Regions from separate parts of the Amphritea sp. GJ51-11 genome, predicted to be linked through region 2. Evidence: predicted binding sites of a transcription regulator. Region 2 holds the regulator's gene; each other region holds the start of a gene.
The links. Region 2 encodes FliA, which starts transcription of late flagellar genes. Its sites were predicted from a motif close to CTAAAGTTNNNNNNNNNNCNGCCGATA; they were not measured.
Positions count from the first base shown of each region.

Region 1 (10,488 bases), 1.9 Mb from region 2:
AGCCGCTTAAAGCATTGGTTGGCCGAACAACAAGAGAGCCTCAAGGGGGCTTTTTTCTACAGTGATTCAATTAATGATCTGCCGCTGTTAGAGCAGGTTGAATACCCAGTGGCGGCTAACCCCGATCCTCGGTTAATGGCAATTGCCATCGAGCGACGCTGGCCGGTACTGCAATGGCGAATGCCGACGAACAACACCCTAACCCAAGACCAACCTTTAACACGACAGGAGCTAAACCATGTCTAAACTTTTCATCGCCGGTGCTGTGGCATTGATGGCGGGTAATGTAATGGCGGTATCATGCCTGCCCGTTACCGGACCTGAAGCAGGTGGTGTTTATCCACACCTGTTTGAAAAAACTGAATTTGAATCGAAGCAGGGTTGTACTCTGAACTTCAGTGAAAACCCGTCGATCAGTCAGTTGAATAGCCGTATTGCTGGTAATCCTAAATTGCTACCTTTGGTACAGCGTTTGCCGCAGGAGCCATTGGTGATTGCGCCTTACCAGAGTATTGGTCAGTACGGTGGTGTGTTGGATGGCATCTCTAAAGCAACCGAGTCGGGTACCTCGGACTTCTTGTCTATACGCCATGTCAATTTAGTCCGTTTCAGCGATGATCTGGCGACAGTGGTACCTAACGTCGCTAAATCTTGGGAGTGGAGTGCGGATTATACCCTGTTGAAAGTGAACCTGCGTCAAGGTCATAAGTGGTCTGATGGTGCGCCGTTTACCGCCGCTGATATCGCCTTCTGGTATAACAATATCTTGATGGATAGCCAGGTAATTGAGAAGCCTAAGGACCGATTCCTCTCTGGCGGCAAGCCGATTAAAGTAGAAGTGCTGGATGACACTACCGTGCAGTTCACCATGAATGAGCCAGCCCCAGGCTTTCTGGATAACTTTGCTCAGGATTATGCTCAGCCATTTCTACCTAAACACCTGTTAGAAACGTTTCACCCAGCCTTTAATAAAGATGCCGATAAGCTAGCTAAATCACTGGGCTTCGATAACGGTTATGCATTGGTTAACTTCTATTATGGTCAGTCCGATTGGAAAGATATCCCCACGCCATTGTTAAAAGATAAAGCCGCCGCCGAGCGTCTAGTAAAAGCCGGCTATACCGCAATTATGCCAACCCTTGAATCGCACATAGTCGTTGAAGAGTCTTTGGAAAAACGTCATCTGGTGGCGAACCCATATTTCTTTCAAGTAGATACGGCGGGAAATCAACTGCCCTATATCAATGAGATCAATGAGGTGTATATCGGTGATGAGGATATCCAAACCGCTAAGTTGATCTCCGGTGACGTGGACTACAAAGCGCAGGCCGTTAATCTGCCTCAAGCGCCGGTACTGCTGGAAAATAAAGATAAAGGTAACTATGACGTTGCGTTGCGCCCAACCATCGCCCAAACCACTTTTGCCTTCAATCTGACGGATAAAGATGTCGAAAAACGGGCAGTCTTCAATGATGTCAATTTCCGCCGGGCGATGTCGGTTGCGATGGATCGTGAGCAGATAAATGAGATCGCTTATTTTGGTCTAGGTACGCCGACGCAATACACTGCCTTTGATGCTGATACCACGTCGTTTATTACCGATAAGCTGAAAAATAGCTGGATTCAGTTTGATCAAACGCTGGCGGGCAGGTTGTTGGATAAAGCGGGGGTTGTGGATAAAAACGGTGATGGCCTGCGTGATCTGCCATCCGGTAAGAAATTCGAGCTAAATATCCAATATGCGACCCAAGGTACACCCTCTGAAGTGGTCGAGATTGTTGCTAAGAGTTGGAACGATGTTGGGGTTAAAACCACGATTAAAGAGGTCACCTCCGATGAATACCGTAACTCCCAGACCGCAAATGATCTGAGTGTACTGAGCTGGGTCATGGGCCGTCCATTAGCGAATATCGCCAGTAATACCGAAACGTTGGTGCCACCCTATGGTAGCTTCTTTGATCTGCGTACGGGGATGCTATGGGGACAATATCTTGAGACCAATGGCGCTGAGGGTGTGGCGCCACCCGCCACGGTTGCTGAGATGAAGAAGCTCACCGATAAGTTTGTCACGCTGAAAGCCGGCACTGCCGAGTCTAATAAGGTGGGCCTGCAAATCGCTGAAAAAGTCGTCGATGACTTATTTATTATCGGCACGGTAAAAGCGGTATCTCCGGTTTATCGCAGTAACTTACTGGCTAACTTTGAAGTACCTAAAACCTCTTCTTATGAGTTCTATCGCATGTACCCCTATCTGCCAACGCAGTGGTATTTGAGTAAGTAATTTACAGAGTGTAACAAGGGAGAGATCAGCTCTCCCTTTTAGTGTTTTCTACTGCTGATTAACCCAATGCTCACTGTTGGGCATTGGGTTAATCAGCTTAAAGATATGTTGATTCGTTAAGTTTAGTCGGAGTTCGCCTGTGATCTCATTCTTATCCGATACCTGGTTGCTGTGGATACTCCTCAGTATTGGCGCGTTACTGTGGTGGAGCGGTCGTAAAAGTCAGTATTTTCATTATGTGTTTAATCGCTATTGGTTGGCATTAGTCACGCTGCTGTTAGTCAGCGGCATAGTCTTTTCACTGATGGAAGTACTGCCGGGTGATTGTGCCGAAAAGTATATTGCCTATAAAAACACTCAAGGTGAAACCATTACCCAGGCGGATATTCAGGCTGAGCGGGTGCGGATGGGATTGGATAAATCGTTACCCGAACGCTGGGGGCGTTGGGTGACTAACTTAACCTTGCGAGGCGATTTAGGGTTTAGCTGTGCTAAGCGACAATCGGTCAATTTGGCCCTCGGGGATCGGTTCTGGATGAGTTTTATGTTCTGTATCGCGGGGTTGCTATTTGCCTACCTGATTGCCGTACCCTTTGGTATTTTGTCGGCCTTTACGATTAATAAAGCGTGGGTGGATAACAATCCCCAGCATAGCAAGTGGGAACAACTGTTTGGCACCTTCATGCTGAGTTTACAAAAAGTGCTAGACCTGCTGTTACGTATCATTAGCTATCTGGGACTCGCGCTGCCTAACTTCTTGTTGGCGCTGACCATTATTTTACTCTACGTGTTCGCCGGAGAGCCGATGCCGACAGGGCTGTTCTCTGATCAGTGGGCGAACGTACCTTGGTTTGGTGATAACGGTTTTTCCACCGGCAAACTGTATGATTTTCTGGGGCATATCTGGCTGCCTATTTTTGTTATCGGTTGGTCGGCTACTGCATTGCAGTTGCAAACTGTAAGGGCCTTAGTGGTGGATGAATCAAACAAGTTATATGTCGACGCCGCCCGTGCCCGTGGCGTTGATGGAGTCGCCCTCTGGGCCGGTTATCCGGTACGCCATTCGATTAGTCCACTGTTTAATTCCATCGGTTTTGATTTTCAGCGAGTGTTTAATGATCTACCGATTGTTGCAGTGGTGATCGGCCTTACCGATGCTGCCGCGCTACTGATCGAAGCATTATCGATGACTAATGATCAGGAGCTAGCTGCTGGTATTTTGTTTTTGGTGGCATTGGTGGTGATTAGCATGAACTTTATCACCGATGTTGTATTAGCCGCGATTGATCCTCGTGTGCGTAAAAGTGTGCTGGGGAGTTAATGATGAATGCACTGTTAGTCCGTTTTGGACGTAAGGCCAAGCCGCAAACTGAAGAATCGTATTACACCGCCGGGCAATTGGCGTTAATTAAGGCGCGCTTTAAACGCAAGACCTCTGGCGTGGTCGCCGCATGGGTGCTTGGCACATTGGTGATGATGGGTTTCTTGGCGCCGTTTTTCTCGCCGGTAGACCCGACGATTCGCGGCGCTGATGCTGATTATCGTCGCGGTGTACCGCAGGCGGTGTATTTTTGGGATGACAACGGCTTCTCGTTACGACCGTTCAGTTATAGCTATCAGAAAGCAAAAAGCAAAATTGATTTGCGAGTGTTGGCCGGTGGCGGCCTGGATGCCTTGGATGCGTTCACTTCCAGTGGTGCGCTTAGCTCTTCGAGCCAAAATAAGTTTGAAGTGGATAAAAATCAACGCCGTTATCTACAGTTTTTTGTTAAAGGTTGGGAATACAGTCTGATCGATTTGAGTGTTGCCGGTTTGGATCTGGATATCCGCTGGGACCGTCATCTGTTTGGTGTCGAACAGGGACAGATCCATGTGATGGGTACTGATGAAGATGGCAAAGATATCTTTAGCCGTACTCTGCATGCAATCTGGGTGACGATTAGCATTGCTATTGTGGCGTTGGTCGTGAAGTTGATCGTTTCCTTGTTTGTTGGTGGGGTGAGTGGCTATTTCGGTGGCCGGGTGGATACCCTGATGATGAGCATCACTGAAGCGGTGCGGGTGATCCCTCCTATTCCTATCTACCTCGCTTGTGCGGTGGCATTAGCACAGATTGATCTAACGCCCGTGCAGCGTTATTTTGCCATTGCGGTCGTGATTGGCGCGTTAGATTTTGCCACCCTTGGACGACGCTTACGTACCCATATTCTTACCGAGCGAAATCAGGATTATGTGTTGGCTGCTCAGCTATGTGGCGCCAGCACTGGTCGGATTATCTGGCGGCACCTGATTCCCAGTTTTACCAGCTATATCATAGTTGATACGTTGATCAACTTTCCCTATGTGATTTTGGCAGAAACCAGCCTGAGCTTTTTGGGCTTAGGGTTGACCGAGCCGGTGAACAGTCTAGGGGTTTTACTACAAAAAGCGCAGGACCCCGATATCCAACAAAATATGATTTGGCAGTTTTTCCCGGTGTTGGTGTTTGTGGTGTTGATTATGGCATTTGTGTTTGTCGGTGATGCGTTGCGGGATGCTGCGGACCCCTATTCGGAGAAAAATAACATGATGATCAATCAGAAAATCAGCGAAAACCTGCTAGAGATCCGAGATCTGAGTATCGATTTTAATACCGATGAGGGGATGGTTCGGGCGGTCGATAGCCTCAACTTGAGTATCCGCCCCGGTGAAGTGATGGGGCTAGTGGGGGAGAGTGGCTCAGGTAAGTCGATCACAGCGAAGAGTATTATGGGTTTAACACCCCGTAATGCGATTATTCAGCACCCTAGTCAGATGACGCTGAATTACCAAGAGAAGGCGGTCAATATTCTTAAGCTGCGCGGGCGAGATCTTCGGCTAGTGCGTGGTGATGCGGTGTCGATGATATTCCAAGAGCCGATGGCCAGCTTTGCGCCGGCGATTCGTATCAGTGATCAGATTATTCAAACGATGCAAATCCATCTTGGTTACGACAAAGATCAAGCCCGTCGGGCGGGGATCGAACTATTTGATCGGGTTGGGATTGTTGAGCCCGCGAAGCGTTTTGATCAATATGTATTCGAGCTTTCCGGTGGTATGCGTCAACGGGCGATGATCGCCATGGCATTGTCGACTCAGCCTAAACTATTGATAGCCGATGAGCCAACTACCGCACTGGATGTCACCATACAGGCGCAAGTGCTAGAGCTGATGATGGAGTTACGCGAGCAGTTGGGCATGGCGATGCTGTTTATTACCCATGATCTTGGGGTGGTCTCTAAAATTGCCGATAACGTCACCGTCATGCAACAGGGTAAGGTGGTCGAGGCGGGCAGTGCCGATCAGGTGCTGTTTCAGCCAGAACATCAATATACTCGGCGTTTGCTGGACGCATTGCCAAATTTAGATAACTTACCGGAAGCCCCTGCACATACTCCCGAGCCATTGCTATCGGTGCGTGATCTAACAATCAGTTATCCGGTGATGAGCAGTGGTCGGCAACGAGAATCGTTTACAGCTGTGAAGAATATCAGCTTGAAGCTACCCAGAGGGCAGATCATCGGGCTAGTGGGTGAGAGTGGTTCCGGTAAAACCTCACTGGGTAAGGCGATGCTAGGGGCTGCGCCGATTACGTCTGGCACCGTTGAATATCACCACACTAAAAAGAAAGTGAAATTTGGTGCTGGTAAAGCCATTAAACGTAAACGATTGGCGCGTACAGCACAGCTGGTGTTTCAGGATCCGTATAGCTCACTGAACCCTCGTATGACGGTGCGAGACATTATTGCTGAACCGTTAGAGGCAATGAACTTGACTAAAAGCCGCGAAGAGACCGATCAACGAGTCATTGAAGTGGCCCAGCGTTGCCATATTGCAGTGGAACATCTGCGTCGCTTCCCCCATGCTTTTTCTGGTGGGCAACGGCAGCGTATTAGTATTGCACGGGCGTTAGTTTGTAAGCCTAAGTTTATCGTGGCTGATGAGTCGGTCGCAGCGCTGGATGTGTCGATTCAAGCCGAGATCCTAAATCTGTTGAAAGAGCTGAAAGAAGAGCTGAGTCTGACCATTTTGTTTATCTCTCACGATCTCAGTGTGATTGCCAACCTGTGCGATTGGGTCTGCGTGATGAAACAGGGAGAGCTGGTGGAACAGGGCTCTGTGAGACAGATATTCCTCACACCTCAACAGGCTTATACCCAAAAGCTGATCGCCTCAATTCCGTTGCTGGATTCGCCCGCAGGGCGCCAGCAACGTCTACCAGATCTGCTACAAATCGCAGAGCGCTCGATGCAGGCGGACTCGACGCAAGGAGTGTGAGATGGATTTTTCCATGGCAGAGATTCGCGCTTTTAATGCTACCTTGAAGGCGGGTAACTTTACGCGAGCCGCGGTGCTGCTTTCGGTGAGTCAGCCGGCCATAACAGCGCAGATTCGTAAGTTAGAATCCCGTTTTAGTGCCCCCTTGTTAGAGCGTTTTAGCAAAGGGGTACAAGCGACCGACTTAGGCCGGCAGCTATATCAGATCACTCGACAGTATCATGATCTTGAAGCAGCCATTGAAGTCTTATCGAACCCGGCCTTATCACCGGGCAAAATGACGTTGAAGGTAGCGAACGCCTCGTCAATTATCTTTATGCCATTAATCGCTGAGTTTAGTCGCCGTTTTCCCCAAACAACGTTAAAAATCAGATCGGTAACGACCTCAGAGTGTCGAGCGTTGGTGCTCAATAGGGATGTTGATATTGGACTGTTTCCACTACAGGATGACAATAGCGAGCTTTCGCGTTTGGCATTTTCGGCCCATCGCTTGATGGCGGTTTTACGGACTGATCACCCACTGGCAGAGAAACCCTGTGTTTCGGTAAGCGAATTGGCCGATGAGTCGTTGATTATCTATAAGTCGGAGGCCTGTACCCAACAGTTATTAGAAGCGCTGTTTGGTCGCCAGCAACTGACCGTCTCAGGGAATGTTGTGGTGGATGGCCGTTTGGATATGTCTGAAGCGGTGAGTCATGGTTTGGGTATTGGTTTTGCATTGGCTCAGGATATTCGTCCTGATCCGCGTTTGACCGTGGTACCTATTGTTGAGGCTACCGATGAAGTGGTTGAACATGTGGTGTGGATGAAAAACCGTCGTAGCTTGCCGGGGATTCGGGATTTTATCCAATTGGCGTTGGAGCAACGCTGTGGTGCTCTGTCAGAAGTGAGTGAGTTCTAGTTTGTTATCAGTTCATTGACTGCGTTATGGTTATGTCTTCATTTTAATCATTCAGTATGATCACACTCAGCGCAATACCATAGATAGCTAAAATAAGAGCGCTCTCAAAACCAATTTTGCCAATGCCATAAGTCTCGCGTCTTACCATGCCTAACAGTAAAGTCGCTGTCATTAAAATACTCACTAAAGCCCATGTGACTTGAACTGGCGCCATATCATGATAGATAGAACCTTGGGTATAACCCACATCTGCAGCGGCAACCACCAACATATTAAAGCAGTTAGTGCCAAAAATATTGCTGACGGCGAGGGTTAAAGCACCAATACGTATGGCAACAATGGTAGTGACTAACTCCGGTGTCGACGTTGCCAGTGCAGTGAAAAAACCACCCATCAGCGTTTCAGAAATACCGGTCTGATCTGCAATCTGTTTTGCTGATTCCATTAAAACCCAACCAGAAACCCCCGTTAGAGCCGCCATGCAAATAAACGTTATCCATACCGAGGATAAATTACCGTGATGATGCTCATCGGGTTGGTCTGCAACCGTTTGACATGTTTGTCGAGGAAACCACATAGGCTTTGCTTTAGTATGAAGAACCAAGTGTAAACCGGATATATAAGCGACAATAATCACCGGTGTGACGGGGTGAATATTGAAAAAAGTAATTGCGGGGCTAAAGACCGCCAGCAGGGGTAATGTCAACAATACAATGAGCAGACCTGCGAGCATAAGGTTGACGGAAGAGGCTGCCGCATGTTCCAAGTTAGCTTTGCGATAAACAATATCAGCCACCGCAAGAAACACCAGATTAACCGCCATACTTCCCATAACATTACTCATCGCCAAATTAGGGCGATTGTCTATTGCCGCCGTCAGTGTCGCTGCAAAATCAGGCAGCGAGGTCACGCCAGCCAAGAGAAAAATGCCAAATAAAGCCTCACCTAAACCTGTTTGATCGGCCAATGAATCTGAGAGTTTCGCTAACTTGCTACCTGCAATGATAATCACCAATGCAGCAACAACAAAAGCAGTCATGCTGAACGTTAAAGAAGTAAACATACAACCCCTACAAACAATGAGAGTGGGTTAAGTGGTGTTATTACAGCGCCTGAAACATACATAACCATAGTTGTATTTTATCATGCTAACGCTACTGTAATGGTTTCAAAGACAGTTAAGGCTAAAGGCAGATGCTTTTTCGCAGTGACTTTTAAATCGTAGTCATTATCGTTAATTTCAAAACAGCACCTTTATTAGATTTTTGACGTTCAGAGATTCATATAATAAGTGTGATTTTTTACTAAAGGGATAAAAGTACCTACTACTGACCGTGATAAAGGTAAACATTGAGCGGCAATGGCCGATATATAGTCTAGGCCTGTTTGAATAAACGCATTGGAGATGAGTTTTATGGAATTAACAGCTGCATCAGCGTCGGCATATCAGCAAGCTTCGCTACAACAGGATGTTGCAGTGGCTGTGGCCGGCAAAGCAAAAGACAATATTGAGCTGCAAGGCGCAATGGCATTACAGCTGCTGGAAAGTACCGCCGTGCCTGCGGTCGATCTGAGTTCTTCGTTGGGACAGAATATCGATATCCGCGCTTAATGGTTGGCGGGTTCTCTTTAAACCGCCTTAGGGCGGTTTTTTATTGCCTCCATTAAATCTCATAATCGGTCGGCAGTAGCCGGGGAAAGTCGGCTTTTATCTGTTCAATAACCGCCGGTAGCTGCTCGGCCTGCACCGGTTTGCTGAACAGGAAACCCTGAATATTGGGACAGTCGAGCTGATGCAGATACTGCAACTGCTCAATGGTTTCGACCCCTTCAGCGATCAGTTCTAACCCTAAACTTTTTGACATCGCAATAATGGCATTTACGAGGGTGGCATCTTCTTTATTATCCGGCAGGTCACGAATAAAGGCCCGGTCAATTTTTAGTTTGTCGATCGGGAACTGTTTAAGGTAGCTCAGGGATGAATAACCGGTGCCGAAATCATCGATGGCCAGTTTTGAACCTAGGGCTTTAAACTCCTGCAACCAGGCGATCGCTTCGGTTGAATTTTCCAGAAACATGTTTTCGGTGATTTCAAAAATGATCTTGCTTGGATCGACACCGACGCTGTGCATGATATCGGCGGCGACCTCGGCATCGAAGCCTAATAAACGCTGATTGCTGGCGACATTGACGGTGATGCAAAGGTTGTTGATGCCCTGTAGCTCCCATTTAACAATCTGTTCACAACTTTGTCTGAGTACCCACAGGCCAATGGGTTGGATTAAACCGGTTTCTTCCGCTAGGGGAATAAACTCGGTGGGGCTGATGAGGCCGCGCTCTGGATGGTGCCAACGAATCAGAGCTTCAGCAGCCACTACTCTATGTTGCAGGCAGTTACTGATGGGTTGGTAGTAGAGTTCAAACTCGTGATTATTGATCGCCTGACGTAGCGCCTGTTCGAGTTCGGTGCGATTTTTTACCTGCTCACGCATCTGTGCATTGAAGAATTGATACTGGTTGCGACCATTGTCTTTAGCCAGATACATCGCCATATCCGCATGGCGCAACATTACTTCTCCGCTGTCGCTGTCGTTGGGATAACAAGAGATGCCGACACTCGCGCCAATATAGAGGGTTCGGCCCGCCAGTTGGAACGGCGGTTGTAATATTTCGATCACCTGCTTAGCGATTATGGCGGCTTCCTCTTGATCGGTGAGGTTTTGCAATACAATGACAAATTCATCACCGCCAAAGCGGCTCAGTAGATCGTTTTCACCGATCACCGATGTTAACCGTAAACTAACCTGTTGTAGCATCTGATCGCCCACAGAATGCCCGAGGGTGTCGTTAACCGCTTTGAACCGGTCAAGATCAATAAACAGTAGGGCGCAGAGGCAGCCTGCTTGATCGCAGCGGTGGTGTATCTGGGTCAGCTCCCGTTTAAGCATAATGCGGTTGGGTAGTGAGGTGAGGGCATCAAAGTTTGCCTGCTGACGAATTTGTTCTTCAT
Region 1 is NZ_CM147881.1:724,618-735,105, forward strand. It holds gene AC0L4K_RS03195 (HAD family hydrolase) at 1-246, shown strand, start outside; gene AC0L4K_RS03200 (ABC transporter substrate-binding protein) at 239-2,281, shown strand; gene AC0L4K_RS03205 (ABC transporter permease) at 2,421-3,602, shown strand; gene AC0L4K_RS03210 (dipeptide ABC transporter ATP-binding protein) at 3,602-6,577, shown strand; gene AC0L4K_RS03215 (LysR family transcriptional regulator) at 6,579-7,478, shown strand; gene AC0L4K_RS03220 (sodium:calcium antiporter) at 7,522-8,541, opposite strand; gene AC0L4K_RS03225 (putative motility protein) at 8,893-9,090, shown strand; gene AC0L4K_RS03230 (EAL domain-containing protein) at 9,143-10,488, opposite strand, start outside.
Region 1: AC0L4K_RS03225 (putative motility protein) is a predicted target of FliA. The motif match lies at 8,822-8,848, and genes of this name have one in related genera.

Region 2 (10,488 bases):
GCGGTGACGGCATTGTTAGTGATTAACTTCGCTTTTGGTGTGATGGCTAAGGCCGCGCCGCAGTTGAATATTTTTGCTATCGGCTTTCCATTTACCATGCTGGTGGGGTTAGTGATTGCCTGGGTTAGTTTGGAAGGCTTTTTAGGTCAGTACCAGCGCTTTGTAGCGGTGGCATTTAATTACCTCGATGAGGTGCTTGGCGTGGGGGTGTTGTAGATGGCTGAAGACAGCGGTCAGGAGAAAACCGAAGAACCCACGTCGAAACGACTTCGTGACGCTAAAGAGAAAGGCGATGTTGCCCGATCGAAAGAGCTGGCGACGACGGTGCTGTTGTTGTCAGCGGCAGCGGCAGCGATGATGTTCGGTGGGCAGGTGGCGGATAAGATGGCCGGCATGATGAAGTTTAACTTCAGTCTTGATCGACAGGCGGTAATGGATCCGGCCGCGATGTTTATGCATCTAGGGTATTCGCTGTTTGAGGCGCTGTATGCCTGTATTGGCTTCTTTATGGTGTTATTGGTTGCAGCAATTGTGGGGCCAATCGCCCTGGGTGGCTGGAACGTCAGTATGAAAGCGATGGCGCCTAAGTTTAGTCGGATCGATCCATTGGCGGGTATTAAGCGGATGTTTTCACTTAAGGCCTTGTTGGAGCTGTTTAAAGCGCTGGCTAAATTTTTAGTGGTCGGTTCGCTCTCGTTTCTGGTGTTGATGGCTTCTAAGGACGCGCTTTTTTCGCTTGGGTCACAAGATATCTTTCCCGCCATGTCCCATGCGACTGAGATTGTGATCTGGGCGTTTCTGGTCATGAGCTGCACCATGATTCTGATTTCTCTTATCGATGTGCCCTTTCAAATCTATGATTACACGCAAAAACTCAAAATGACCTTTCAAGAGGTTAAAGATGAGATGAAAAACAGTGAGGGTAAGCCTGAAGTTAAAGGACGTATCCGACAGCTACAGCGTGAAATCTCCCAACGTAAGATGATGTCTGCAGTGCCTGAGGCGGATGTGGTCATTACCAACCCGACTCATTATGCGGTGGCCTTGAAGTATGATCAGGGCGGTGGCGGTGCGCCGTTTTTAGTGGCTAAAGGCGGGGATTTTGTTGCCCTTAAAATCAGAGAAATTGCGGATAAACACGATATCCCCGTACTTTCTGCACCACCTTTAGCGCGGGCCATCTATCACTCTACTGAAGTCGATGAAGAGATACCTTCTGGTCTATTTAAAGCAGTGGCTGAAGTGCTGGCCTATGTATTTCAGTTGCAACGCCATAAGCGTCAACAGGGTCCAGCACCGAAAGCGGTTTCTGAGGATCTGGATATTCCAGATGAGCTGCGTCAGGACGATTAATCATTCTGCTAGGTCAAATTCCGGCAAATATATGGCTGGATTCTTGCATTCCTATCCCTAAGGCCATGAAAGCGTCAAAATATTGATGTTTTTAGCCTTCTATTAATGTTATTTTTCAATCTTCAAATAATTAATTATTTTGTGATGTTTTTTTGACGCTTTGTCAGCGGAAAGATCTCATTTGGGGCGTAATGGACAGAGCAGCGATTTACAACAATGTTCGTGGAGCGAGTAAAGGGAATTTAGGTATCCCTTTTCTACTCATGCTCGTACTCGGCATGGTTACGCTGCCGATGCCGCCCTTCCTGCTGGATACCCTGTTTACCTTTAATATTGCTCTTTCTATCGTGGTGTTGTTGGTGTGTGTGTATGCCATGCGGCCGCTGGATTTTGCTGTTTTTCCTACCATTCTTCTCATTACCACCTTAATGCGCTTGGCCCTCAACGTCGCCTCGACACGAGTCGTTCTGTTGTATGGGCATGAAGGGGGTGATGCGGCGGGTAAGGTGATTGAGGCCTTCGGCGAAGTGGTGATTGGCGGCAACTATGTTGTGGGTCTGGTGGTCTTCATGATTTTAGTCATCATTAACTTTGTGGTGGTCACCAAAGGTGCAGGGCGTATATCCGAAGTAAGCGCTCGCTTTACCTTGGATGCTATGCCCGGTAAACAGATGGCGATTGATGCCGATTTGAATGCGGGATTGATCAGTCAGGAGGATGCCAAGCTGCGTCGGCAAGAGGTGACTCAGGAAGCTGACTTTTATGGTTCGATGGATGGTGCCAGTAAGTTCGTTCGTGGTGATGCGGTAGCGGGTATTTTGATTCTGGTGATCAATATCCTTGGCGGGCTGGGTATAGGCATGTTGCAACATGACCTGTCTTTTGAGCTGGCGGCCCGTTATTACTCCCTGCTGACCATTGGTGATGGGCTGGTGGCGCAGATCCCTTCGTTGCTATTATCAACCGCCGCAGCAATTATGGTGACCCGGGTTAATTCTTCCCAGGATATGGGGCAGCAGATTATTGGTCAGCTATTTGGCTCGCCAAAGGCACTGGCCGTTGCAGCTGTTATTCTGTTTATTATGGGCTCTATCCCGGGTATGCCCCATGTGGCGTTTTTGTCGTTGGCAATTGCTGCTGGGATTGGCGCCTACTTTATTCAACAGCGCAACTTGGCAGCCAAGGCTGAATTGGTTGAAGAGGGCGCGGCTAAAACCAAGCAGACGGAACCTGAGCCGGATGTGAAAGAGCTAGACTGGGATGATGTGATGCCGGTCGATATGATCGGCCTCGAGGTGGGCTATCGCTTGATACCGATGGTTGATAAATTGCAGGGCGGGCAGTTGTTGAACCGGATTAAAGGGGTGCGTAAAAAGCTTTCTCAAGATTTAGGCTTTCTCGTACCGTCAGTGCATATTCGCGATAATCTCGATTTAATGCCTGGAGCCTACCGAATCACCCTAATGGGTGTGTCTGTGGGGGAATCGGAGGTCTATCCTGATCGAGAGTTGGCAATTAACCCCGGTCAGGTGTTTGGTACTCTCAAAGGGATCGATGTAAAAGACCCTGCCTTTGGTTTGGATGCGGTGTGGATTGAGCAGAGCCAAAAGGAGCAAGCGCAGACCCTCGGTTATACGGTGGTTGATGCCGGCACAGTGGTGGCAACCCATCTTAATCAGATTCTGCAGGCGCACTCCCATGAACTGATGGGACATGATGAAGTACAAAAATTATTGGATCTATTGGGGAAAACGTCCCCAAAACTGGTAGAAGAGTTAGTACCTGGCAAGCTTTCTGTGAGTACACTGTTAAAAGTGCTACAGAATTTGCTGATGGAGCAGGTGCCGGTCAAGGATTTCAGAACCATTACCGAATCGCTGGCTGAAGCGGTTGCCCGGACGCAGGATCCGCAAAGTCTCACGGCGGCGGTACGGATATCTTTATCGCGTATGATTGTGCAGAATATTGTTGGTAATGACGATGAGCTGCCGGTGATTACCCTCGATCCTCAATTAGAGCAGTTGTTGTTAGGTTCTGTGCAACGGGGTGAGGGTGGAGAAGGCTTAGTGATTGAACCAACCATGGCTGAACGGCTGCAAACCTCCTTGGCGGAGGTTGCACAGCAGCAAGAGATTGCAGGGCGGGCTTCCATTTTATTGGTGGCGGCTCCAATCCGGCCGTTGTTGGCTAAGTTTGTACGTTATGGTGAGCACCAAATTAGTGTGCTTTCCTATCAGGAAATCCCCGAAAATAAACGGGTTACGATTATTGCTACGGTGGGTGGCCAGAATCAGGCCGGTGCTTGATTGGGTAATGAATAGAGACGGTTATGAAAGTTAAACGCTTTTTTGCTCCGGATATGAGGCAGGCCATGCAACGGGTCAGGGACGAGATCGGCCCGGACGCGGTGATTGTCTCTAATCATCGGGTGGCGGGTGGCGTTGAAGTTGTGGCGGCCCATGAGCATGAGTATGAAGCTGCGCAGCAAGAATTTAAGCGTAAACGATCAGCAGAGCACGCCCGTAAAGAAGCCCCTAAGCCCGCCAAATTGCAGAGTAACCTCGCCGAGGAGCTGCGCAAGGCGCAGGCGCGGATAGCCACGGCTCAGGAAGGTGCACCGGAACCTAGACAAAAAAATCGGCAGCTGGATGACGATGATGATGAGCTAACTGAGATTCTCGATACGCTAAAGCGCCGTCAACAAGGGCGCCAGTATCAATCGCCGAATGTTCAGGAAACCAAGGCGCGGGTGGCTGCACCGAGGCTTGATCCTACTCGGCGGCGCCATGAATTTGCACCAGAACCCCCCTGATCGAGATAATGAGCAAGATGCGATTGCCGCTTTGCAGCAGGAAATCGAATCCCTTAAAAGCATTCTTAATCGTCCCCAGACGGTAGAAAAGGCTGAACCTCCGCGTCCACCCTCTCCGCCTCAGCCAGCACGAGCAAAAGCTCAGCCCGCTAAAGCTGCGGGGCGTCCGCGTCATGAGTTGGCTGATTCTGCCATTGTAAAAGTTGAGCGTCGCTTAGAGCGGATCGGATTAGGCCCGCAGATTAGTCGCCAGTTATCGTCTAAGGTGGTTGATACCGATGAGTTGGATGATGCTTGGCGCTCCACTCTGACTCGTTTTAGTGACAATATCCCAGTGATGGGGGAAGATTTCGTCGAACGTGGTGGGATGATTGCATTTGTTGGCCCTACAGGGGTGGGTAAAACCACCACAATTGGCAAACTTGCAGCCCGTTATGTGTTAAAACATGGTAGTTCCAGTGTCGCGCTGGTGACGACGGACTCCTATCGTATCGCTGCGCATGAGCAATTGCTTACCTTTGGTCGCATTCTGGATGTGCCGGTGAGGGTCGTGGATGAAAACAATTCGTTGGATGAAGTACTGGTTTCCTTGCGAGGCAAACGTCTAGTATTAATAGACACGGCGGGTATGAACGCCCATGAACCGCATACCCAGGCACAGCTGAATATGCTGGAAGATGTCTCTGTGCGGCTGAAAAAGTTATTAGTACTGTCCTGCTCGAGTCAGCGGCATGTGATCGAAAGTGCCTATGCCACCTATGCTCCCTTGGGGTTGAGTGGTTGTGTGCTAAGTAAGCTGGATGAGTCCGGTAATCTAGGGGAAGCCCTCGATCTGGTGATCGAAAACGGTTTGTCTGTGAGTTATGTCACAGACGGGCAGCGGGTGCCGGATGATATTGACGTGGCGCATAAAAAGGATTTGGTCAGCCGGGCGGTGATCACGGCGCAGAAAGCGACCCGTAGTCGTCGCGTATTTCATGAGCATCAGCAGGATAGGTTGGCCAGAGATGAGCATTGGGAGAGCTGATTTGTTAACAGATACAGGAAACCGCCATGAGTAGTTCGCGACCGGTTAAGGTGATTGCCGTTACCGGTGGTAAAGGTGGCGTAGGCAAAACCAATGTCTCGGTTAATATGAGTCTCGCATTAGGTGAGATGGGACATCGAGTGGTATTGATGGATGCCGACCTAGGACTTGCCAATGTAGATGTTTTGCTGGGGGTTAAAGCGCAGCGTAATATTTCTGATGTGTTGTCGGGTGAATGTGGTTTAAAAGAACTACTGATCGATGTCGGTACGAATGTGCGTATTGTGCCGGCGGCTTCGGGCACACAAGCGATGACGTCATTAAGCGTCCATGAGCATTCGGAGTTGATTCACGCATTTAGTGAGATCGCCGATGATCTCGATATTCTTGTAATTGATACGGCTGCCGGTATCTCAGAGGCGGTGGTGAGTTTTGTGAAAGCGGCGCAGGATGTTGTAGTGGTCGTTTGTGATGAGCCGACGTCTATTACCGATGCCTATGCCCTGATGAAATTACTCAACCGGGATTACAAGATGACCCGCTTTCGGGTGCTGGCCAATATGGTCCGCACTGAGCAGGAAGGCCGTAATATGTATAACAAGTTATTGACGGTAACTGACCGCTTTCTCGATGTGACGCTTCAATACCTGGGTTCAATACCTTATGATGAAGCGGTAAGGAAGGGAGTGAAGCAGCAACGTGCTGTTTTAAAAGCGTTTCCGCAGAGTAAAGCGGCGCTGGCTTATAAACAGTTGGCAACTAAAGTGGACGCTTGGCCGATGCCTTCCAGCCCGCGGGGGCACCTTGAATTTTTTGTTGAGCGTTTGATTGCCGGCGCCTGAATAAATTATCAGAGTAACGTATGGTCTCTATGTATAATCAGCTTCAGTTTCAGTCAAGTCAGGAGATTATTGAGCAGCATACGACGCTGGTTAAACGTATTGCTCATCATCTATTGGCGCGTCTGCCGAGTAATGTCGTACTGGAAGATCTGATTCAGGCGGGTATGGTCGGTCTGCTGGAAGCCGCGAAGAAATATGATGCGAGTAAAGGGGCCAGTTTTGAAACCTATGCGGGTATCCGTATTCGTGGCTCGATTATTGATGAGGTCCGTCGAGGGGATTGGACGCCCCGTTCAGTGCACCGTAATGGTCGCCGGGTTTCGGAAGCTATTCAGACGATTGAATCGCGTACCGGTCGAGATGCCCAAGATGGGGAGGTTGCTGCTGAACTTGATATCAGTGTCAGTGAATATCATGCATTATTGAAAGACTCCGCTGAAAGTCGTCTGTTTAGTTTTGATAAATTGACGGGGCCGCAGGATGAGGGGCCGGGGGAAACCATTGCGAGTAATTCGCCAAACCCCTCTGACGAGTTTGAAGAAAAAGATTTTATGAAGGCGATCGCCCGTGAAATACAGGGGTTGCCGGAACGTGAGAAGCTGGTGTTGTCACTGTATTACGATGAAGAGCTTAACCTTAAAGAGATAGGTAAAGTGCTTGGTGTCAGTGAGTCACGGGTAAGCCAAATACACAGTCAAGCGGCATTACGGTTACGTGGTCGTTTAAAAGAGTGGCGGTGAGTCTGAAGAATAACTTGCCGTTTAAAACGAGTTAGGAGGGATTGTCTTGAATAAAGACATGAAAATTCTGGTAGTAGATGATTTCTCAACGATGCGACGGATTATAAAAAATCTGCTGCGGGATTTAGGGTTTACCAATATTGTCGAAGCGGATGATGGTTCAACCGCACTGCCTGTGCTTAAAGCCGGTGGGATTGATTTTTTGGTGACTGATTGGAATATGCCGAAAATGTCCGGCATTGATCTGTTAAAAACGGTTCGAGCCGACCCTTCGTTAAGTCATATACCGATCTTGATGGTCACGGCTGAAGCCAAACGAGAACAAATCATTATGGCCGCACAGGCGGGTGTTAACGGCTATATTATTAAGCCCTTCACCGCTGCGGTACTGAAAGAGAAAATTGACAAAATCTTTGAGCGCCTGCAGGGCTAGGAGGCGTTTATGTCTGATTTTGAAAAACATTACGACCAGCATCTTTTTGAAGTAGAGCTACAGACACGTGCTGAACGGCTTGTTGAACTGCTCAGTCAAGGGCAGTTACCGCAAGCGATGGATCAGGTACAGCAGCTCAATGAGATGCGTCATCAAGCACTCTACCATGAGGTGGGAACTCTCACCCGGGCCGTGCACAATGCGATTGTTGGCTTTACCGACGACGTTAGTTCTACCGAGTTATTGCAAGATTCGAAACAACGTATCGCTTCAATTTCAGACGCCAGTGAACGTCTCTCCTATGTGATAGAGTTGACTGAAGCTAATGCCCATAAAACCATTGATCAGGTGGACGAAGCATTGCAGCATGTTGCTACGATTGAGCAGGATTTCTTACAACGCCAAGAGCTGATTGAAGACCTTGCGGCGCTTAAGAGTGATCACCCACAACTCGAAGCACTCTATGAGAAAGCCTGTCGCTATGCCGGTGACCACAAAGTTGTTTTAGGCCAGCTAAAAGAACGGTTAACGGGTATTTTACTCGCACAGGAATACCAAGATATTACCGGTCAGTTAATTAAGCGGGTTATTCAGCTGGTGGCTGATATCGAAGAAAAACTAGTTGGATTAATGGCAGTGGCCTCCCGGGTGAATAGCCTCGGTGCGTTGCCGATTGCGGATTGTGCGACACCAGTAGTCGAACCATCGGTTGCTGAGAGTTCAGAGATTAAAGCCGAAGGGCCTCAGATGAAGGGGCGAAATCAAGGGGCGGTTGCATCCAATCAGGATGATGTTGATGACCTCCTGTCTAGCCTCGGTTTTTGAAGGGTAAAGCGAATGTCCTTGAATGTTGATCAGGAAATATTGGAAGACTTTTTAGTTGAAGCTGGAGAAATTCTAGAACAGCTATCTGAGCAGTTGGTCGATCTTGAGCAACATCCTGAAGATCGTGAATTACTTAACGCTATTTTTCGCGGTTTTCATACCGTAAAGGGCGGGGCCGGCTTTCTTCAACTCGATCCGATGGTTGATTGCTGCCACAGCGCTGAAAATCTCTTTGATCAGTTGCGTAACAATGCTTTAAAAGTTTCTTCAGCGTTAATGGATCTAGTGCTTCAAGCATTGGATAGTATTAACGCTATGTTTGAGACAGTAAAGCAGGGTAGCTATCCTGATCCGGTTGATCCTCAGCTGTTAGCCGGCTTAGATGCGATCGCTTCCGGCAAGTCCCTTGGAGCACCGATGCCGTCGTCAGCGCCAGTCGCACCGGCGAAAGCCGATGATGTCTCTGTTGCGGCAGAGTTTGATTCCCTCGTGGCGGGGTTGGCGACGGATGTTCCTGGTGCGAATAGTGCAGGGGCCTCTGATCTTATTACTGAAGATGAGTTCGACGACCTACTCGATCAATTGCACGGCGCTCATGGTGCACCGGGTATGTCGGCCCCCGTCTCAGATCTTATTACCGAAGATGAATTTGATAACCTGCTAGATACTCTGCATGGCCCGGGTGGTGCACCCGGCGTTAAGCCTGTTGATACCCGTGCCGATGATGAGTTTGATCAGCTACTGGGTGCGACTGAGCCGGCTTCGCCTGTCATGCCAACCTCAGCGGTAAGTGATGATCTAATTGACGATGATGAATTCGAACATTTATTAGATGATCTGCAGTCTAAGGGTGAAGGCGCCTTTGCGGCGATAACGCCTAAACCGACTGGCGCTGCTCCGATGACGCCCGCGACCTCCTTTTCTCCCCCAGTGTTGAGAGCGCGCCTGCCTCGGCAGCCGCAGCTAAAGCCCATCCCCACAAACCGGTCGCTGAAAGCAATGTTCGGGTGGATACCCGTCTGCTAGATCAGATTATGAATATGGTGGGTGAGTTGGTACTGGTTCGTAACCGCTTGGTTAGGTTGGGTGCTGAGGTCGACGACGGTGATATGTCAAAAGCATTAGCGTCATTAGACATGGTGACCGCTGATCTGCAGATGTCGGTGATGAAAACCCGCATGCAGCCGGTTAAAAAGGTTTTTGGTCGTTTTCCTCGCTTAGTTCGCGACCTATCTCGGCAGTTGCACAAAGAGGTCAACCTTGAACTGCGCGGCGAAGATACCGATCTGGATAAAAACCTAGTCGAAGCATTGGCAGATCCTCTGATTCACTTAGTCCGAAACGCAATCGATCATGGTATTGAAGAGCCTGCCGTTCGAGAATTTAATGATAAGCCTCGTGAAGGTCATGTGCTGTTATCGGCTGAACAAGAAGGCGACCACATTCTGCTGGTGATTGAGGATGATGGCGCGGGTATGGATCCCAATGTACTGCGTAATCTAGCCGTTAAACGCGGTATGCTTGATCATGAAGCAGCCGCTCGACTGAGTGATCATGAGTGTTACAATCTGATTTTTGCAGCGGGCTTCTCAACCAAAGAACAGATCTCGGATGTTTCGGGTCGCGGTGTTGGGATGGATGTGGTGAAAACCAAAATCTCCCAGCTCAACGGTAAGTTAGATGTCGATTCTACCCTTGGCATGGGGTCGCGTATTGAAATACAGGTGCCGTTGACTCTCGCTATTATGCCCACCTTGATGGTGCTGCTTGAAAGTCAGGCGTTTGCACTACCGCTGGTCAATGTAAATGAGATTTTCAATCTTGATCTAACACAAATTAATATGGTTGACGGGCAGCAGGTTATTATCGTTCGCGATAAAGCGATGCCACTGTTTCATTTGAAACGCTGGTTGATGAAAGGCTTCGAGAAAGACCCGTTGCCTGAAAATGGCCATGTGGTAATCACTAACGTTGGTACCATGCAGGTCGCATTTGTGGTTGATCAACTAGTGGGTCAAGAAGAGGTTGTAATTAAGCCCCTTGGCTCTGTTTTACACGGCACCCCAGGATTATCGGGCGCTACGATTACGGGTGATGGTCGGATTGCTTTGATTGTTGATATTCCTAGCCTCTTGAAGGCATACGCCAGTTGAGCATTATGTTCGCGCGGCAGACTTATACTGGATAACCGTATGGCAGTTCGAGTTTTAGTTGTTGATGATTCATTCTTCTTTCGCAACCGTATAAAGCAAATACTGTCTAGTAACCCTGGCATCGTCGTGGTGGATACGGCTAAAGACGGTGAAGAGGCGGTGGCTAAAGTGAAGTCGCTGCATCCGGATGTGGTCACTATGGATGTGGAGATGCCGAAGATGGATGGCATCACCGCGTTAAAACAGATTATGTCTGAAAACCCATGCCAAGTGATTATGTTGTCGTCGCTGACACGTCGTAGT
Region 2 is NZ_CM147881.1:3,543,587-3,554,074, reverse strand. It holds gene fliR (flagellar biosynthetic protein FliR) at 1-216, shown strand, start outside; gene flhB (flagellar biosynthesis protein FlhB) at 217-1,353, shown strand; gene flhA (flagellar biosynthesis protein FlhA) at 1,545-3,659, shown strand; gene AC0L4K_RS15970 (hypothetical protein) at 3,683-4,165, shown strand; gene flhF (flagellar biosynthesis protein FlhF) at 4,140-5,192, shown strand; gene AC0L4K_RS15960 (MinD/ParA family protein) at 5,219-6,034, shown strand; gene AC0L4K_RS15955 (RNA polymerase sigma factor FliA) at 6,064-6,774, shown strand; gene cheY (chemotaxis response regulator CheY) at 6,833-7,207, shown strand; gene AC0L4K_RS15945 (protein phosphatase CheZ) at 7,217-8,032, shown strand; partial or broken gene AC0L4K_RS15940 (chemotaxis protein CheA) at 8,045-10,185, shown strand; gene AC0L4K_RS15935 (protein-glutamate methylesterase/protein-glutamine glutaminase) at 10,225-10,488, shown strand, end outside.

Region 3 (10,488 bases), 1.1 Mb from region 2:
GACCTTTATCTTTCTCACCGCGTATGCCCTGATCTCCCTGTTACTGATTGCCTTTAAAGTGCCAGAATCACTCACAGTTGAGAATCGTAGCTCATTAAAACCGGCTATCATTGCGGCCAATTTTTCAACCCTGCTGACACATCGGGTTTATCTTGGCTACACCCTCTGCTGTAGCTTTATCTTTGCAGGTCTATTTGCCTTTCTCTCCGGTGCCCCTTTTGTACTGATCGATTACTTTAAGGTACCCGCCGAACACAGTGGTATTTTCTATGCCTTAGCTTCCGGCGGTTTTATAAGCGGTACCTTAATTGCCCAGCGCATCGGTTCTCGACGGGGCATCAATGGCGTACTTAAACGGGGTACACTTGTCAGCGTGACAGCCGGATTCTGTATGCTACTGCCCGCCTTATTTGGCATACATAACCTCTGGCTGACCGCCATCACTCAGGTGGTTTATATGTGTGGAGTTGGAATGGTGATGCCACAGGCGATGGCTGGTGCATTGGCCCCTTTCGCCAAGATGGCCGGCACCGCCTCCTCACTACTTGGTTTTACTCAATCGCTAATCGCCGCCAGTGTCGGTATGCTGGTAGGTCACTATCACAGCGGCACCCCCACGACGATGGCTACCACCATCGCGCTGATGGGATTACTGTCATTGATAAGCTTTCGCTGTTGGGTACTGCCCGCAAAAACACCCCGTTAGTCCTTTAAAATCACCGCCTAGCAAGGCCATAGCCAAATACAAACCGAGGGTATATTCTTACCAGCATTAGGTTTCTGTCGGCCTGCTTTCACTTAATCAATAAAGCATGTAAGTCCGATATTTAAGCTTGGCTTCAGCCATTGTAATGCGGAGAATTGATATGCTGATCTACCCAAACTCATCCTGCCTCTTGGTCGTTGATATTCAGGAAAAACTCGCACCGGCAATACATGAAGGCGATGCGGTTATCGCCAATGTCCGCTGGCTGGCCGAAGTCGCCAAACTCGCCAATGTGCCCGTGCTGACCACCGAACAATACCCCAAAGGTTTAGGCCCAACGGTTGCAGAGCTGCAGGATGTTTTACCGAAAGAGGGTTTCATGGAAAAGATGCACTTTTCCTGTATGGCAGAGCCTAGCTGTAATGAGAAGATCAACAGCATTAAACCTAATCAAGTGGTTATTGTCGGTATGGAAGCCCATGTGTGCGTTTTACAAACGGCAATACAGATCAAGCAGCAAGCCCGAGAAGTATTTGTGGTAGCCGATGGAGTGTCATCGCGTAACCCCGCCGATAAAGCCGCGGCATTAGAACGAATGCGCCACTGCGGCATTCATATTGTCACCAAAGAGATGGTCGGCTTTGAATGGATTCAAACATCAGGCACCGATCAATTTAGAGAGTTTAGCCAAAACTACCTGCGTTAATCGATACTCTATCGACTCATGTAATCGGTATCGCCATCGTCAATAAAAGTAAAGGAGCCACCGACTCCTTTTTACTAATCATCGACTTTGCCGCTTTGTGGGCAACAAGATCAACGTCAGGCGTTAGCCATTTTCATCGATGCTGCTAACAAATCCCGGCGGTTTAACCACCATTAAATCCGCCTTCAGGTCATCTAGAATCCGTTCGATAGTACTACCCACTAAGATTCGATCGACCATTCCCCGCGCCACACCACCGACCACTAAAATATCGATATGAGCTTCATCCACATATTCCAAAATCGCCTGTGGTGTCTCTTTTTCTTTGAGGGTGACCGCCGGGCTATCCGTCGTCAAACCATAGGGTTTAAGCAGTTTCGCTAGCGCCTCAACGTGCAGTGTTCTCACCGTGTGTTGCATGCTTTCAAAATCGGTCACGAGGTGCTCATCAAAAATAACGGAATGGGGTAGCACACTGAAACTATGCATCACTTTCAGATCCCCTTCGAGGGTATGAACCATGCGCCGCGCCCACTCTAAAATCATATGATCCAACGCGGCAGGAAGATCGCATTCATGGAAAGGGTCTACGGCGGCAGCAACATGCCCTCCATCAGACCAGACCTTCTGCTTCACTAATAGCAGTGGCACCGGGCACTCCCGAATTAACTGCCAATCCGCTTGATCAAAAATATAGTGGCCAAGACGACTGTGCTGCTTAACCGGATGTAACACAATATCAGGCCCAAAACGCAAGGTTTTTTGCACCACCGCTTCGGCCTGATGTCGGTGCCAACACACATCCATATCAACCTCAATATTGAGTTCCTTGAAAGGTGTGGTGAGCGGTTCTAATTCTGCTTCAATATGGCGCTGATAAGCTTGCTCGGCATGGCTGAGAGCGGCTTTATCAAAGAGGTAACTATTACGTAATGAGGCATTGTAACAGCAGCAAAAAGTTCTACTTTGGCACCGCTACCCTCGGCCAAACGCAGCGCTTTTTCTAACAGCAGTGCCGAATCAGCCCCCTGTTCGATGTTCACCAAAATTTTACTGATATCCACAATAGAACCTCCTTAGTGGTTATGCTTAAAGCATGAGCTAGCCAGCCTCATTTGCCAACTCAAATCGTTGATGCAGCACAAATAAATTAGCCTTAATCACCTCGCCAAACAACGACGAAATACGAGACTATGTAAATCTCATTTAATATTAGTCATTTCTAATATATACTTATCATCAAGCCTAAAGGCACATTAACTAACAACGAGGTTAACTTCTATGACGCTTAACGCTGCGCTTCGCCTATTAGCCGGATCAGTTATTCTTATTAGCCTAGCGCTAGGCACTTATCTCAACCCAGTGTGGTATTACCTCACCGGCTTTGTTGGCCTAAATTTATTGCAATCAGCCTTTACCCAATGGTGTCCCGCCATGACGATTTTTCGGATGTTCAAGCTAAAAGAGCAAACCTGTATAACGGGTATGAGTGTACACCAGGGTGTCCATATTATTGCGGGTTCACTGGTACTGGGCACCGTGGCCGCTTATCTGATTTTTGCTGCACCACAATGGGTGCTATATATCACCACCATCGTCGGTGCCAGTTTGCTGCAATCGGCTTTCACCGGCTGGTGCCCAGCCTTTACTATCGCCTCATTACTGGGCTTTAAGAAAGTCTCATAATCGCGTTATATTAGTGCTCTCAACGCGCTAACAGAACAGCTAAAAATGCCGCCATTGCGGCATTTTTTTATCACTCTTCATTAGATTACCCCCATCAAAACCCGCAGTAACAATAACGCATCACAGTCCCATGATAAGAATGATGAAATAGCCCAGTGCGATACAGGACGAAACATCAGGCTACCGATGAAAAACTTTCATAACAGAAAACCACCTTGCTGCCGATAACCTTCTACCTGACTGGGAGCGGCTGAACACAGCCACCCTGCAACCTTATATATAAAGGAGATGATATGGAGATCAAATCTACAACCCAGACGATCACCGATCAGAGTAAAACCGAGGCTACTCAGGCACAGCAGACTAAGACCGCGCATAATCAAGCGATTTTAGAGGCCTCGTTGGAAGTCAGCATCTCCTCGGGAAATGACTCTTTAGCGCTGCTCTATCGCACCGCCGTAAACGAGCTAAACAACGTCCTCGAAGCGGACCTGGGTGCATCCTCTATTCAGCAAGCCTATGATTCTGGCCTAGACGTCACCCCGGAAGCCACCGCGGAGCGCATTGTGTCATTGAGTGCGGCGTTTTTTAGTAGCTATCAAGAACAACATCCAGAAATGGATAGCCAAACTCAAGCGCAAAGCTTTGTTGACATCATTAGCGGTGGTATTAATCAAGGGTTCGCCGAGGCCCGCGATATTTTAGAAGGACTGCAGGTACTCGATGGTGATATCGCCGCCAATATCGATAAGACCTATGAGCTAGTGCAGGATAAACTCTCTGCTCTCACCGATACCCTGCTGAAACAAACACAAACCTTAGCGGATAGTACTGACGAGCAAGCTTAAACAGGCAGAATAAAGTCGCAGCAGAACTGACTTAAAAAAACCGGGCATCGCCCGGTTTTCTGTTTTACCTCGGAGACAAACTTATCCATTAAAAAGCATAGCGTATGCGACCATAAACATTACTGGCATCTTCAAACTGACCAAAGAAGGTATGCGCCTTAGCCCCTTCAAAGATATTCGCTCCCACGGCGAAACTCAGATTATCACTGTAGCGATAGCTGACCGAAGGTCTGAAGTAATGATCTTCATCACTGGGTGAGTAGAATGCAAACAGTGACCACACCAGGTTATCCTGCCACATTCGGTAGTTCAGTCGCGTTGTATAGAGATAACGGAACTCTTCCGGGTTGTAAGGCGAAGCGGATGCCGCTTCTAGCGCTTGATAGTCTAAGGTCTGCTCAAGATAATACTGTAATCCCAAGGTTAACCTTGGCAGTAGTTCCCGTTCATAACCCAACAAAAAGCGGAACTGACTATTAGGCAACGCAGGATCACTGCCATCACTATCGTCCGCCATATGCCAAGCAACCTCTGCATTGGCTAAACCCGCCCCGAGATTACCCCGCACACTGGCACCCAATACATTCAGACGGCTAAAGATGGCATTTCCGGCATTATCCAAGCCATTCGGTTGCTTCTGAAATCCCCGATAACCATAAAGCGCCCATTCGGTGCTATCAATATTACCGGAGATACGCGCAGCAAACTCGCCATTAGCAAAGCTATTCGCAGGCTCTTGCGCATCGATACGGCCTTGCGGTGCCGCTACATTCTGCCCTGCCTGGGGCGAAAACCATGAATACCGCTCACCATTAATATAGCGATCAGAGGTATAATCCGGCATCCATACCAGATCAATACTGGCAGCATCACCGTAATAACTAGCCTTCGCCGCCAGCACCGGCGCTTTCAGGTATTCGGTATCTCGACCGGAAAAAAACGACTGCCAATCTTTCGGAAATAGATCATTCAAAAACAATAAGTCGCCAGTCCCCCAGGTCAACACCTGCTGACCCAGTTTCAAGTCCGTACGCTCACTCGGGGACAAAGTGTAGGAAGCTTCACGCAGATCGATTCGCCCCCCTCGCTCGACCCCATCCGCGTACACATCGGCCTTCAATGCATAACGGTCATCACCAACAAAGCCGCTGGTTTCTAAGCGTACTCGTAAATCCGCGAGGCTAGCATCATCCATCGGTGAAAAACGCTCATTGAGCGCTGGATCATAACCGACCCGATTGCCTAGCCCAGCTTCAATAAAGCCATGCCAGACCTGAATGCTCGCCTCAGCACTACTGTCTTCACTCCAGCTATCATCACCCCACCCATCGTCGCCCCAGTCTTGCTCACTCGGCGCGGACCCGACAGGTACATCCTCTTGCGCCATCACCTCAGCAGCAAAAACCAATGCCATCGACAACACGATACTTTTTATCGGCATATTCATATCCTGCCTACTCATGACGCTGGACGTTTAAGCCACTGACGGGGCGGATTACGCAATGAACGCTCGGAGAAGACCGCACTGTCCATGCCGAGATCATAACGAATAAAGCGAAATTCCATGGTCGTACTGGCGCCACTAACAAGGTCGCTAACCCGCGATTTAGTCACCGTAGGAACACCTTGAATAACCTCGGTTTCCAACACTTCGACCCGACGATACAACTTATCATTGGTATCGTAATAATCGGTTTTCACTGGCAACATCGTGGTTTTATCGATCCATACCCGATAACGACTAAACTCAACTCCACTGGCATCTTTAGGGATGTTATCGAGCACATAATTCTCAGCGGTAATATCCGATAGTTTATGCTGATCCTCTTCAGGATTTCGGCCAGAAACATCTTCATAAAAATAATGGGAACCAACAAAGCTGGTACGTTTATCCCCGGCGGAAATCCGTTTAACGAGGTCGAGTCCCGGTAGATAGAGCCAGCGGTCATCATCTTTCTGGGTATGCTTTTCAACCAAAAAAACCGTATCCCGAACATCCGCAGGGCGACTAAAGGCCACCAAGAACTGCTGATCACCGCCGTCTTCATAATCCCGGCGCAAAATAGTGAACTGACGTTGTTGTTGACGCCCTTGGGAATCTTGAATCAACATCCGCGCTTCAGAGCGGCCATCGGCACCTTGATAATAGGATGCTAGGTTAGCCTGCTTAACGATCTCGTTCACATCAGTAAGATCGGCCGCATTGAGCTGAACCGGCGCACTCAAGGTTAGCCCAATCACTAATGTGGTAAATAGTTGCTTAATCATGAGTTACTCTCCTTTGCTGCGGACTTAACACCAAACAAACTATCTTTATCGTTAATCATCTGCATCACCGCCGGCAATAACATCACGGTGACCACCGCTGACACCGCCATAATGGTGGCTAAGAAGAAGCCCACCGTGATGTAGGGCACCAATGGGGCAAACAACAACGGAGTAAAGCCGATAGCCACCACCACCGCATTACGGCTAATGGCGCGTGAAGGCCCGCGATACACCTCAGCAACGGTTTGCTCCCAGTCACCACATTGACGATAAATCGCCCGAGTGCGTTCCAGAAAGTGGATCGCAAAATCCACCGACAAACCCAATGTCAGTGCCGACAATACGGCTATCGGCATATCATAATCTTTACCGACCAAGCCGATCAGACCATAGATAAACAGAATAGTGACGGTTAACGGCAGCATCGACAACAAACCAATCTTGATCGATCTAAACAGCACCACCATGATCAGCAGCACCATAAAGAACGCGCCTATTAAGCTGCTCAACATGCCGTTAACCATCTCATCCTGCCAGACAACATTAATATAGGTCAGACCCGCCCAGTTTAGGGCAACACCTTCGGGCAGCGGATGCTCGGCCACATAACCATCCACCAGCGCCAACACCCGGCTCATATCCTGATTATCACCGCTGCTAAGTTGTAGCCACAACACGGTCGAACGGAAATCCGGTGTCACCATATGCCATAGATCATCCGGACGATGTGATCCCTGAAAGCTCAACACGGTTTGCGCGGCAGCGGCGGCGCTGGGAGGCAGTTTAAATTGCTCTTCAACCCCTCCGTTAAGCTCCCGATATACGGTTTTCAACAGTGTCGGTAAACCGTTGCTTTTGCCTATATAGTCAGACTGATCCAAGAAGGTCTGCAACTCATCAAGATAGTGCATCGCTGCCGGCGTCAGAAAATACTTGCTGCCTATCTGCGCCTGCTCACTCATCTCTAGCAATGCAAGCCACATCGATTCATGGGCACTATCGTCATAACTCAGCTGATCAAATAAATTGATCAGGCCGTTGGTATATTCGATAAAGCTGTCGGTCTTAACGCTATCCAATTTCTGCTGTAACTCGACCCCCTCTTGCGCCGCGCGACTCAATAATTGCCGCTCTAACTCACCGCGAATATCACTGGTCTTGTCGAGGACTAAAAAGGCGTTATAGGTGCCCGGAAAGTGATGATTCATAACTCGGTCGGCCACCCGTAATGGATGATCCGGTTTAAACCAACGCACAGGATTATCGTTAATTTGAATCTGTGACACACCATAACCACTGCCAACCACAACCAGGATAAACAGCACGAGCAAACCTTTTGCCCGGGCAATCGAGAAACGGCCAATAAAAATCAATAAGCGGCCAAGCAATGACTGGTCATCTTCATCGATATTATGGTCTTTCATCTGCGCCATACGCGCGGGCGAAAGGCTAATAATATAAGCCGGCACCAGTGTAATGGTAAGCAGGAACGCCAGCATAATTCCAAACGCCACATGCAAGCCAAACACCTGTACCGGCGGTATGGGCGTAAACGCCAAAGAGGCAAAGCCTACCGCAGAAGTCACCGAGGTATATAACATGGGTGTAAACAGATGCCCTAGGACCTCTTTCAAAGCGGCTTTAGGATCTTCACCGGGACGATAGCGATCAGCGAACTCCGACAAAATATGCACAGAATCCACCACGGCAATCGGCATCAAGAAGATCGGAATCATCGAACTCATGATATGAACGGTGTAACCCTGCCCGATCAACAGTCCCATCGTGACGATCACAGCGGCCATCGCCACCAGCATCGGCGCAGTGATCAGCAGTAAGCTGCGAAAGAACACCCACATCAGGATAAAAATCATTAACCCAGCCAACGGCGCAGAAATCGCCATTTGCAGAAACATCTCAACACCGAAAGTGTCTTCCGCCACGGGCAAACCGGAAATATAATATTCATTACTGCCGCTGAGAGTCTGAATCTCATTTTGAATCAGTCCCGAAATTCGATAACTTTCCGATTTCTTAATAATCGGCACATAGATTCCAGCCGCCTTACCGTCCCCCGATACCAAGGTATTGTTCAGCAAGGGTAAGCGCTCAACCGAAGCCCGAATTTGTTCGACGCCGGCTTGGTCTTGCGGCACCTGCTTCATCATCCACTCGAAACGAATAGTGCCCGGCCCTTCCTGACTAATATTGTCCACCCGATCGAGTGACATCAGGTCTTGGCTGACCACCCCATCCATCTGCACAATCGCATCGGAAAGCTGCTGTAACTCCGCGAGGCTTTGCGGGTTATAGATGCCCTTAGCTGAGTTATTCACCACCCCAACCACAATCATGTCATGCAGACCAAAACGCTCTTTGACATGATCATGAAACACTCGTGCCTCATTATCAGCAGGCAACATATTTTCGGGATCGGTATCGACTTGAATCGAGGGAATTTGCAATCCCGCTATCAAGGTCAGTAGTAATACGCCCAAAAACACCCACTTAGGGCGATTCATGGACAGATTAACCAGTGAAGTTTGCAGCATCGGTTGTTCCTGTTTTTTATATCGGCACTTTAATGTCACTATTATATTAGTATGTGCTAATATTTAAAAGCACTACATTAGTAAATTGAGATTCAAGCGCTGCTACAGTAGAATAACGGCTCTATTGTCGGGCGTTTGATCAGTTGTTAACGTTCCGTAAAATAATAACAACAGGCGGAATATCGATTGAATACAGCGATCCAACAGATGACTCCCGAAACACTCGCGATGATGAAAGAGAACTCAACCAAAGCCGCCAAACTCATGAAGGCATTGGGCAACGAAAGTCGCCTCTTAATTTTATGCTATCTCGATGGTAAAGAACTTTCGGTTACCGAATTAAACAATTGCCTCGACCTGAGTCAATCCGCGCTATCCCAACACTTAGCCGTGCTGCGCAAGGACGGTTTGGTCAGCACTCGACGCGAGTCACAAACCATCTACTATTCTCTCTCGGGTAATACCGCGACACGTATTATTCATACGCTGCATGAGATGTTTTGCCCCAACGTATAAACACCCACGATCACCAACGCAGGTTGTAAAAACGTTCGGCATAAAAAAACCACCGATAACGGTGGTTTTTTTTACACTGCAATTACCCCTGCAACCGTGTTCGCTGCCAGTCTTCGGTTGGCTCGTTCAACATCATCTCCATTTCCACCACATCTTCTTCCATATTGTAGTGGTTTTTAAAGCCAAGCTTTTGCGCTAGCCCCTGCATGCCTTTATTGGATGTCAGTGTCGACCCCATTAACAGTAGCGTGCCTCGCGCTTTACAATGATCAATAACCTTCTTCATCAGCACCGCACCTAATCCCTCGCCCTGCAGGTCGTCTCGAATGACGACTGAGAACTCAGCACGCACATTATCAGCATCGGTCACCGCCCGAACAACCCCGAGGGTTTCCCAACCGGGCTCACCCTGTTTTGGCGCTGTGACTATGAAAGCCATCTCCCGGTCATAATCAATCTGAGTCCAATTGGCGAGTTCCTGATGGGTCGGTATGCCGCGACTGTAAAAATAGCGTAAGCGAATCGATTCAGGGCTGAGCTTATTATAAAACTCCAAATGGCTCGGCTCATCCTCCCCCCGAATCGCCCGTACAATTGCTTTACGGCCCGATTTACGTAGCGAGATATGCTCACTCAAATACTCAGGATAGGGTGAAATCGCTAAGACCGATGGTTCGCCTAATGACACCGAAACATCGACCGCCAAGACACCCCGCCGATTAACCAGCAGCGGGTTAATCTCCAGCCCTTTAAGGTTGGGCAGTTCGACTACCATCTGTGACAACTTAATCAACAGATCACTGAGCTGTTCCAGATCCCGTTCCAACTGCGTGCTACTCTCTTTTAACACCGAGAACATATGCGAGGTACTGATCAGCCGACGCGCTAGACTCAAATTCAGCGGTGGTAACATCACCTGACGATCCGCCAGCACATCGACCGAATAACCGCCTTTGCCAAACAGCAACAAGGGACCAAATACCGGGTCTCGAGTGATACCCATATTAAACTGCAACGACTGAAATCCACGCTTCATCTGTTGTACACAGAACCCCTTTGGCCCTTCTTCGCCAAAGCGTTCCTGCACCCGAAAAGCCAAATTAGTCGCCGCCTGTCGCACCTCTTCTTCTGAAAACAGATCAAGCGCGAGATCCTTCCAACGTGGTTGAGCGCGATTGTCATAGTTAAAGGGGTAAACATTATCCT
Region 3 is NZ_CM147881.1:2,475,124-2,485,611, forward strand. It holds gene AC0L4K_RS11070 (Bcr/CflA family multidrug efflux MFS transporter) at 1-706, shown strand, start outside; gene AC0L4K_RS11075 (hydrolase) at 867-1,412, shown strand; gene AC0L4K_RS11080 (universal stress protein) at 1,536-2,219, opposite strand; gene AC0L4K_RS11085 (hypothetical protein) at 2,264-2,476, opposite strand; gene AC0L4K_RS11090 (YgaP family membrane protein) at 2,694-3,098, shown strand; gene AC0L4K_RS11095 (DUF5610 domain-containing protein) at 3,392-3,946, shown strand; gene AC0L4K_RS11100 (hypothetical protein) at 4,035-5,387, opposite strand; gene AC0L4K_RS11105 (outer membrane lipoprotein-sorting protein) at 5,405-6,214, opposite strand; gene AC0L4K_RS11110 (efflux RND transporter permease subunit) at 6,211-8,766, opposite strand; gene AC0L4K_RS11115 (ArsR/SmtB family transcription factor) at 8,974-9,282, shown strand; gene AC0L4K_RS11120 (bifunctional acetate--CoA ligase family protein/GNAT family N-acetyltransferase) at 9,365-10,488, opposite strand, start outside.
Region 3: AC0L4K_RS11095 (DUF5610 domain-containing protein) is a predicted target of FliA. The motif match lies at 3,299-3,325, and genes of this name have one in related genera.